DNA from 3 places in the Streptomyces sp. NPDC088116 genome. Region 2 is predicted to be linked to each of the others. Evidence: riboswitches for the same ligand, from Rfam matches in the RefSeq annotation. Region 2 holds a riboswitch; each other region holds the start of a gene.
The links. A riboswitch is a leader RNA that binds a small molecule or an ion and turns the genes downstream of it on or off. The one in region 2 is predicted to bind thiamine pyrophosphate.
Positions count from the first base shown of each region.

Region 1: it holds a riboswitch for thiamine pyrophosphate, as region 2 does, so the genes downstream of both, ACIOJD_RS00395 (thiamine ABC transporter substrate binding subunit) here and thiO (glycine oxidase ThiO) in region 2, are expected to answer to the same signal.
Region 3: it holds a riboswitch for thiamine pyrophosphate, as region 2 does, so the genes downstream of both, thiC (phosphomethylpyrimidine synthase ThiC) here and thiO (glycine oxidase ThiO) in region 2, are expected to answer to the same signal.

Region 1 covers NZ_JBIUTF010000001.1:95,880-99,146, forward strand. Annotated here, with positions in the region: gene ACIOJD_RS00390 (ABC transporter permease) at 1-363, opposite strand, end outside; gene ACIOJD_RS00395 (thiamine ABC transporter substrate binding subunit) at 453-1,532, opposite strand; TPP riboswitch at 1,639-1,764, opposite strand; gene rlmN (23S rRNA (adenine(2503)-C(2))-methyltransferase RlmN) at 1,844-2,950, opposite strand; gene ACIOJD_RS00405 (histone deacetylase) at 3,124-3,267, opposite strand, start outside.
Region 2 covers NZ_JBIUTF010000002.1:1,056,841-1,060,107, reverse strand. Annotated here, with positions in the region: gene ACIOJD_RS10980 (NAD(P)/FAD-dependent oxidoreductase) at 1-792, opposite strand, end outside; TPP riboswitch at 966-1,079, shown strand; gene thiO (glycine oxidase ThiO) at 1,233-2,414, shown strand; gene thiS (sulfur carrier protein ThiS) at 2,438-2,638, shown strand; gene ACIOJD_RS10965 (thiazole synthase) at 2,644-3,267, shown strand, end outside.
Region 3 covers NZ_JBIUTF010000005.1:382,535-385,801, reverse strand. Annotated here, with positions in the region: gene ACIOJD_RS22270 (hypothetical protein) at 1-149, shown strand, start outside; gene thiC (phosphomethylpyrimidine synthase ThiC) at 212-2,035, opposite strand; TPP riboswitch at 2,028-2,172, opposite strand; gene ACIOJD_RS22260 (YibE/F family protein) at 2,253-3,267, shown strand, end outside.

The DNA.
Region 1 (3,267 bases), on a different contig from region 2:
GAGCCGTACGCCCCACAGGTCGTCGAGCAGCCCGCCGCGCCCGAGCAGCGCCAGGAAGGCCGTACCGACGACGACGGTCGGCAGCACGAACGGCACGGTGACCACCGCGCGCAGCACCTGCTTGCCGGGGAAGTCGAAACGTGCGAAGACGTAGGCGGCGGGCAGCGCGATCAGCAGGGTGAGCGCGGTGGAGGCGAGGGCCTGCCAGGTGGTGAACCACAGGACGTCAAGGATGCCGGGACGGCTCAGTACGTCCCCGACCCGGCCGAACCGCCAGCCGCCGCCCGCCTTGAGCCCGCGTCCGACGATCGCGGTCACGGGGTAGGCGAAGAAGACCGCGAAGAACGCGACGGGCACGGCCATGAGGGCGAGCCGCGTCACGTTCCCACGCCCGGCCCGCCCCGCTCGCCTCGACAGCCCCGGCTGCCGCCCGACCGGCGCCTTGGCGTCGGCTACTTCACGACGAGTGAGGACCACGACTGGATCCACCGCTCACGGTTGGCGGCGATCCTGTCGGGCGCCACGGTCTTCGGCTTGTCGACGGTCGCGCCGAACCTGGTGAACAGCTCGGGCAGCGGAACGTCCTCGACCACCGGGTTCACGAACATGTTCAGCGGCATGTCCGCCTGGAACCTCTTACTGATCAGGAAGTCCAGCAGGGCCTTGCCACCGGCCTCGTTCTTCGCGCCGTCCAGCAGCCCGGCGAACTCGGTCTGCCGGAAGCACGTTCCGGTCGACACTCCGGTCGGGGCCTCCTTCGGACGTGGCTTCGCGTAGAGCACCTCGACCGGGGGGCTGGAGGCGTACGAGACGACGAGCGGCCGGTCCGCCTTGGCCTTCCTGCCGCCCGCGGAGCCGGAGAAGCTCTCGTTGTAGGCCTGCTCCCAGCTGTCGACGACCTGGACGCCGTTGGCCTTCAGCTTCTTCCAGTACGCCTGCCAGCCGTCGTCGCCGTACCGCGCGACCGTACCGAGGAGGAAACCGAGGCCCGGTGAGGACGTGGCGGCGTTCTCGGTGACGAGCAGGTTCTTGTACTGGGGCTTGACCAGGTCGTCGAAGGACCGCGGCGGCGCGAGCTTCTTGTCCGCGAAATATTTCTTGTCGTAGTTGACGCAGAGGTCGCCGGTGTCGATCGGGGTGACCCGGTGCTTGTCCTTGTCGAGTTGCGCACCGGCGTCGACCTGGTCGAGGCCCTTCGCCCGGTACGGAGTGAAGAGACCGTTGTCGAGGGCGCGCGAGAGCAGGGTGTTGTCGACGCCGAACAAGACGTCGCCCTGCGGCGAACCCTTGGTCAGGATCTCCTTGTTGAGCGCCGCCCCGGCGTCGCCGCTCTTGAGCACCTTGACCTTGTAGCCGGTCTGCTGGGTGAACGCCTTCAGTACGGAGGGGGAGGCCGCGAACGAGTCATGGCTGACGAGGGTGACGGTCCTGGACCCGGAACCGCTGTCGTCGGACGCCCCAAAACCGCCGGAGCCGCCGCAGGCGGCGAGCGTCGAGACACCGAGCGCGGCGGCCACCGCGCCGACCGCCATCCGTCTGATGCTGGTGGTGCTCACTGATTTCCTCCTGGGATGTCCAGGAGAAGACGCGGCCCTGCCCGGGGTCCGTACGGAACGGGCCGCGGGCAGGGCGCAACAGCTTGAGTGATGACCGAACTTCCTACCCAGAATGACCTGGGCAAGGTTCAGAGGGTCTGCGGCCGCTGCCCGCTCTCACGGACATGTGCCGCACTCTCAGCGCTGTGGCGCTCCCCTGTCGGAAATATGTAATGCGTTCGAACCCAGGGTACATGGAGGGCTTTTTTCGGCCTCTCCCCGTCAGCGTCCCGGCCTTCGGCCCGCCCTCAGCGCTCGGACGCCGCCAGCTGTCCGCACGCTCCGTCGATCTCCTGGCCCCGGGTGTCCCGTACGGTCACCGGCACGCCGTGCGCCGCGATCGCGTCCACGAACGCCTTCTCGTCCTCAGGACGCGAGGCGGTCCACTTCGAGCCGGGCGTCGGGTTGAGCGGGATCAGATTGACGTGCACCCGCTTGCCCTTGAGCAGCCGGCCCAGCCGGTCGCCGCGCCAGGCCTGGTCGTTGATGTCCCGGATCAGGGCGTACTCGATGGAGACCCGGCGGCCGGACTTCTCCGCGTACTCCCAGGCGGCGTCCAGCACTTCCCGGACCTTCCAGCGCGTGTTGACCGGGACCAGCGTGTCGCGCAGCTCGTCGTCGGGCGCGTGCAGGGAGACCGCGAGCCGGCACTTGAACCCCTCGTCCGCGAAGCGCAGCATCGCCGGCACCAGACCGACCGTCGAGACGGTGATCCCTCGCTGCGAGAGGCCCAGGCCGTCGGGCTCGGGGTCGGTGAGCCGGCGGATCGCCCCGACCACCCGGTTGTAGTTGGCGAGCGGCTCGCCCATGCCCATGAAGACGATGTTGGACAGCCGCGAGGTACCGCCCGGGACCTCGCCGTCGCGCAGGGCGCGCATGCTGTCGACGATCTGGTGCACGATCTCGGCGGTGGACAGATTACGGTCCAGACCGGCCTGCCCGGTGGCGCAGAACGGGCAGTTCATCCCGCAGCCCGCCTGGGACGAGATGCACATCGTGACCCGGTCCGGATAGCGCATCAGCACGGACTCGACCAGCGTGCCGTCGTGCAGCCGCCAGAGCGTCTTACGGGTGGCGTCGTCGTCGCACGAGATGTGCCGCACCACCGACATCAGCTCGGGCAGCAGCTCCGTCGCGAGCTTCTGGCGCGCGGCGGCCGGGATGTCGGTCCACTGCTCGGGGTCGTGTGCGTAGCGCGCGAAGTAGTGCTGCGACAGCTGCTTGGCGCGGAACGCCTTCTCGCCGATCGCGGCGACGGCCTCGCGGCGTTCGGCGGGCGTGAGGTCGGCGAGATGGCGCGGGGGCTTCTTGGCTCCGCGGGGCGCGACGAAAGTGAGTTCTCCGGGTACAGGCATGGTCCGTCCAGTGTCGCAGACCCCGCGCGGTGACCAGCTTGGCAGCAGATCCTCAGGGGTCGTCGGTGGTCGTAGGCGGTCGTCATTGGTCATCGTTGGCCCCGTCGGACGGCCCACGGACGGCCCACGGACGGCCCGGCCGACATCGCCGCTCAGAACGAATGAGCTGCGGATCACTCCGTGATCAGGTCCCGGATCGCCTGTTCCGACCAATGTCCGGCGGCCCCCCGCGAGGCGGCGACGTAGGCCGCCACGGCGTCCACGTCCCAGGCCCCCGCATCAAGCAGGCCGGAGGCGAGGAAACGCACGTACGCGCG
Region 2 (3,267 bases):
CCGTGCCCCGATGCCGACGACCACCGCGTCGGCCGGCAGCTGCCGGCCGTCCGCGAGGACGACCGTGCCGGGTTCGACGCCCGCCACGCGCGCGTGCGTCAGCAGTTCCGCCCCGCTCTCGGCGTACCAGTCGGCCATGGGCGCGGCGACCTCGGCGGGCAGGGCGCCCGCGAACGGCGCGTCCGCCGCCTCCACCACCGTCACGACACAACCCGCCGTACGGGCGGCCGTCGCGAACTCGGCGCCGATCCACCCCGCTCCCACGACCACGATCTCCTGCCGCTGCTCCAGGATGGGGCGCAGCCGTTCCGCGTCGTCCAGTGTGCGCAGCAGGTGGACGTGGGCGAGGTCCTCGGTGCCGGGCAGCGGAACCGGCTCGGCTCCGGTGGCGATGACCAGGATGTCGTACGGAACGGGACCGGCGGGGGTGTCGAGTTCCCGCGCGGACGCCCGCAGCCCGGTCACTTCCAGCCCCAGCCGCAGGTCGACGGTGAGCCCCTCGAAGTCGATGTCGAAGGCCGAGCCGGCCGCCTGTCCGAGCAGCACCGCCTTGGAGAGCGGCGGCCGGTCGTAGGGCGGGTGCGGTTCGGCGCCGATCAGGGTGACCGGGCCGCCGTAGCCCTTCTCCCGCAGGGCCACCGCGGTCTGTACGCCGGCCATGCCCGCGCCGACGATCACCACGCGCGGCTGTTCCGTCCGCCGCGGGCTCTGCTCCTGCCCCTGGCTGTGGCTCTGGCCCTGGCCCTGGTCCTGGCCCTGATCTTGATCCGTCCGCATCCGCTGCTCGCTCACCCGATCACCTTAGACAGCTGATGATTCGTCAGGAAAGGAGCCGCTCGTCCAGCCCGGCGCGGATGCCTGCGAGAGCGGCGACGACGGAGCCCTGGGGCGTGTCCGCCCGGCGAACGGGCCTCGGCCAACGCTCCCCTGCTGCGCCCGGGGACAGGGCGTTAGTCTGGCCGTTGACACTACCTCGCGGGAGTCCGGGCGCACCGGGCTGAGAGGGAGGCTGAGGCGGCCTCCGACCGTACGAACCTGATCCGGGTCATGCCGGCGAAGGGAGGGGCTGGACGCCCATGCAGTCATCTCACGCATCTCATACGACCGGTCAGCCCGGTCAGTCCGAACGGTCCGGTCAGTCCGAACGGTCCGGTCAGTCCGAACGGTCCGGTCAGTCCGAACGGTCCGGTCGAGAAGCCCGTACGGGCAGTACGAGCACGGGGTCGGACGTACTGGACGTACTCGTCATCGGCGGCGGGATCATCGGCCTGGTCACCGCCTGGCGGGCGGCACAGCGCGGACTGCATACCGCCGTCGCCGACCCCGAGCCCGGTGGCGGGGCCGCGCGGGTCGCGGCCGGCATGCTCGCCGCCGTCACCGAACTCCACTACGGCGAACAGACATTGCTCGGGCTCAATCTCGCCTCCGCCGAGCGCTACCCCGGCTTTGTCGCGGAGCTGGAGGAGGCCAGTGGCCAGGACACCGGCTACCGCGCCTGCGGCACCCTGGCCGTCGCCCTCGACACCGACGACCGCGCCCAGCTGCGCGAGCTGCACGCCCTCCAGCAGCGCTCGGGGCTCGCCTCGGAGTGGCTCACGGGCCGTGAGTGCCGGCGCCTGGAACCGATGCTCGCGCCGGGCGTGCGCGGGGGCCTGCGCGTGGACGGCGACCACCAGATCGACCCACGACGGCTGGCATCGGCCCTGCTGACCGCGTGCGAGCGGGCCGGGGTGGTCTTCCACCGCGCCTGGGCCGACCGCCTCTCCGTCGTACGGGAACGGGCCACCGGTGCCGTCCTCTCCGACGGCCGTACGCTCACCGCCGACCAGGTAGTGCTGGCGGGCGGCAGCCTCAGCGGCAGGCTCTCGGGCGTACCGGACAACATCACGCCGCCGGTACGGCCCGTCAAGGGCCAGGTCCTGCGGCTGACCGTCCCCCGCCCGTACGCGCCCTTCCTGTCCCGGACGGTACGGGCGGTGGTGCGCGGCAGCCACATCTACCTCGTCCCGCGCGCCAACGGCGAGCTGGTCATCGGCGCCACCAGCGAAGATCTCGGCTGGGACAGCACGGTCACCGCGGGCGGGGTGTACGAGCTGCTGCGCGACGCCCACGAACTGGTCCCCGGCATCACCGAGCTGCCGCTCACCGAGACCCTCGCCGGGCTGCGCCCCGGGTCGCCGGACAACGCACCGCTGCTCGGGCCCACCGCGCTGCCGGGACTGCACCTGGCCACCGGCCACTTCCGTAACGGCGTCCTTCTCACGCCCGTCACCGGCGACGCGATGGCCGACGCACTGACCACGGGCGAACTGCCGGACGAGGCCCGGCCGTTCACGCCCCGCCGTTTCTCCCCCGACTCCTACTCCGCGGCCTCCGTCCCCGCCGCCTCCGTACATCAGGAGAAGCCCTCATGACCGGTATCAACGTCAACGCCTCCGTGAACGTCTTCGTGAACGGCGAACCCCGCGAACTGGCCGCGGCCACCACACTGGACCTCGTGGTCGCGGCCCTCACTCCCGCGCCGTCGGGCATCGCCGCCGCCGTCAACGAGACGGTGGTCCCGCGCACCCGGTGGTCCGGCACGCGGCTCGGCGAGGGCGACCGCGTGGAAGTCCTCACCGCTGTCCAGGGAGGCTGAGCCCCATGGCGGACGACCAGCTCACCATCGGTTCCACCACCTTCGCCTCACGGTTGATCATGGGGACGGGCGGGGCGCCCAGCCTCGACGTACTGGAACGCTCTCTGATCGCCTCCGGCACCGAACTCACCACGGTCGCGATGCGCCGCCTGGACCCCACGGTCCAGGGCTCCGTCCTGTCCGTGCTCGACTCCCTCGGCATCCGCGCCCTGCCCAACACCGCCGGCTGCCACACCGCCGGGGAGGCGGTGCTCACCGCCCGCCTCGCACGCGAAGCGCTCGGCACGGACTGGGTGAAACTGGAGGTCGTCGCGGACGAGCGCACCCTGCTCCCCGACCCGATCGAACTGCTCGACGCGGCCGAGACCCTGGTCGACGACGGCTTCACCGTGCTGCCGTACACCAACGACGATCCGGTACTCGCCCGGAAACTGGAGGATGTCGGCTGCGCCGCGATCATGCCGCTGGGCTCGCCCATCGGCTCCGGGCTCGGCATCCGCAACCCGCACAACTTCCAGCTGATCGTCGAGCACGCGCGCGTCCCGGTGATCCTCGACGCGGGCGCGGGCACCGCGTCGGACGCGGCGCTGGCGATGGAGCTGGGCTGCGCGGCGGTGATGCTGGCGTCG
Region 3 (3,267 bases), on a different contig from region 2:
GCTCGGTGAAGAGCCTCCCCACGATCGGCTACAGCCGCCCGAACTACTCCAGCCCCGGCGAGGGCTCCACCGCCGGCCGGCGCCCGACGTTCTCCAGCCCGGACTTCACCAGCCCCGACTTCGGCGGGCCGGAGCACAAGCCGGAGTAGCTCCGGCCCGTGCCCCGGTCCCTGGCGGCTCCCAGCCGCTCCGCGGTGCCCCGCTGCCGCGCTCAGTCGGCCAGGGGGAGGTACACGCGGTTGCCGCTCGCCGCGAACTCCTTGGACTTCTCCAGCATCCCTGCCTCCACTTCCTCGGCCGAAGCAGAGGTTGCCAGGTCAGGAGCGAACTGCTCCGTGATGCTCCTGCTGATTTTCATCGAGCAGAACTTGGGCCCGCACATCGAGCAGAAGTGCGCGGTCTTCGCCGGTTCAGCCGGCAGGGTCTCGTCGTGGAACTCCCGCGCCGTGTCCGGATCGAGAGCCAGATTGAACTGGTCCTCCCAGCGGAACTCGAACCGCGCGTCCGAGAGTGCGTCGTCCCAGTCCTGTGCCCCCGGGTGCCCCTTGGCGAGGTCCGCCGCATGAGCCGCGATCTTGTAGGTGATGACACCCGTCTTGACGTCGTCGCGGTCCGGCAGGCCGAGGTGTTCCTTGGGCGTGACGTAGCAGAGCATCGCCGTGCCCCACCACGCGATCATCGCTGCCCCGATGCCGGAGGTGATGTGGTCGTACGCCGGAGCCACATCCGTCGTCAGCGGGCCGAGTGTGTAGAACGGCGCCTCCTCGCAGATCTCCTGCTGAAGGTCGATGTTCTCCTTGATCTTGTGCATCGGGACATGTCCCGGGCCTTCGATCATCGTCTGTACACCCAGCCGCTTGGCCGTCGAGTTCAGTTCCCCCAGTGTGCGCAGCTCGGCGAACTGCGCCTCGTCGTTGGCGTCCGCGATGGATCCCGGCCGCAGGCCGTCACCCAGGGAGTACGTCACGTCGTACGCCGCGAGGATCTCGCACAGCTCCTCGAAGTTCTCGTACAGGAACGACTCCTTGTGGTGCGCGAGGCACCACGCGGCCATGATCGAGCCGCCGCGCGAGACGATGCCCGTTTTACGGCGGGCCGTCAGCGGCACGTACCGCAGCAGCACACCGGCGTGGACCGTCATGTAGTCGACGCCCTGCTCGGCCTGCTCGATGACCGTGTCCTTGTAGATGTCCCAGGTCAGCTCCTCGGCCTTGCCGTCGACCTTTTCGAGCGCCTGGTAGAGGGGCACGGTGCCGATGGGCACGGGGGAGTTGCGCAGCACCCACTCGCGGGTGGTGTGGATATTGCGGCCGGTGGAGAGGTCCATGACCGTGTCGGCGCCCCAGCGGGTCGCCCATGTCATCTTCTCCACCTCCTCCTCGATGGAGGACGTGACGGCCGAGTTGCCGATGTTGGCGTTGACCTTCACCAGGAATCGCTTGCCGATGATCATCGGCTCGATCTCCGGGTGGTTGACATTGGCCGGCAGTACGGCGCGGCCTGCGGCGATCTCCTCGCGGACGACCTCCGGGGACACGTTCTCCCGGATCGCGACGTATTCCATCTCGGAGGTGATCTCGCCGCGGCGGGCATACGTGAGCTGGGTCACCGCCTGCCCGTTCCGGCTCCGGCGCGGCCGGCGCTGCCGGCCGGGAAAGACCGCGTCCAGACCCCGCAGATCGGCCGCTCCGCTCCGGGGAAGTCCCCCGCGTGACGGCGTGTGCTTGAGCCCGTCGTCCTCCGGGCGGGCCGGGCGGCCCGCGTATTCCTCGGTGTCCCCACGCCCGATGATCCAGTTCTCCCGCAGCGGCTCGAGGCCGTGGCGTACGTCGGTGTCGACGGTGGGGTCGGTGTACGGGCCGGACGTGTCGTACAGCGTCACGTCCCTCCCGTTGGTGAGGTGCACCTGGCGGACCGGCACATGAAGATCCGGGCGTGAACCCTCGATGTATCCCTTGTGCCAGCCGATGGGCTTTCCGGCCTCGCTCGGAGTCTCCGAGCCGGAGGCAGGCGTGTGTGTGTCCTGATGGGTCATAAGACCTACTCCCTACGCCGGCATTACCCGGTAACAGGTTCAGCGGTCGGCGCAGCGCAGGGGTCCAGGAGATGCTCCCGGGCCTACACAGTCAGCGCCCTCTCAGCCCGGTGCTCCGAGCTCCCGCGTGTGCAAAGGTGCCCCCACGCTAGCGTCATTTCTGGCGTGCTGAACAGAGGGGGCACTGTTCGCTGAGCTTTCTTGCGATGATCGGTCGGTGACCCCACCACAGCAGTCCCACGATCCGCATGGCCACTCGCACAGCCATGGACCCGCCGCTCCGGTCTCCCAGCACCTTCGCAAAGTCATCGCGGCGGTCCTGATTCCCTTCGCGGCCGCCGTGGTGGTCGGGCTCGCCGTGCTCTGGCCCGGTGGTGCGCCGTCGCACGAGCGCACCGGTGTCGGCTTCGACCGGCAGACGGAGCAGGGAAGGGTGGTGCAGCTCGAACAGATCGACTGCAAGGACGTGAACGCCGCCCAGGTGCCGTCGACCGGTGACACCTCGACGCCTCAGGGGCGTGGGGCACAGCAGGCGGAGACCGGGAGGTGCAAGAAGGCGACGATCGAGGTCACGACCGGCAAGGACAAGGGACGGACCTTCCTCGAGGTCGTCCAGCCGGACGCGCCTCGGCAGTTTCACGTGAAACAAGGCGTTGTGGTGGCCTACGCCCCCGACGCTCCCCGTGATCTTCAGTACTCCGTGACGGATGTGAACCGTAAGTTCCCCATGGCCCTGCTGGCCGGGATCTTCGCACTCGCGGTCGTCGTGGTGGGACGGATGCGCGGTGTCATGGCGCTCGTCGCCCTCTCCGTCTCGTTCGCGGTGCTGACTCTGTTCATCCTGCCCGCGATTCTGCAGGGTTCGAATCCGTTGATCGTGGCGGTGATCGGGGCCAGCGCGATCATGCTGATCGCGCTCTATATGTGCCACGGTCTGACAGCTCGTACCTCCGTCGCGGTCCTCGGCACACTGATCTCGTTGCTGCTGATCGGACTGCTGGGGTCGCTTTTCATCGGCTGGGCGAGTCTGAGCGGCAACACCGATGACAACACCGGCCTGATTCACGGCCTCTATCCCGAGATCGACATGAGCGGCCTGTTGCTGGCGGGAGTCATCATCGGCTCGCTCGGCGTCCTCGACGACGTGACGGTGACACAGACCTCGGCGGTCTGGGAACTGCGCCAGGCGGACCCGTCGATGGGCCCGCGCGCCCTCTACCGGGCGGCCATCC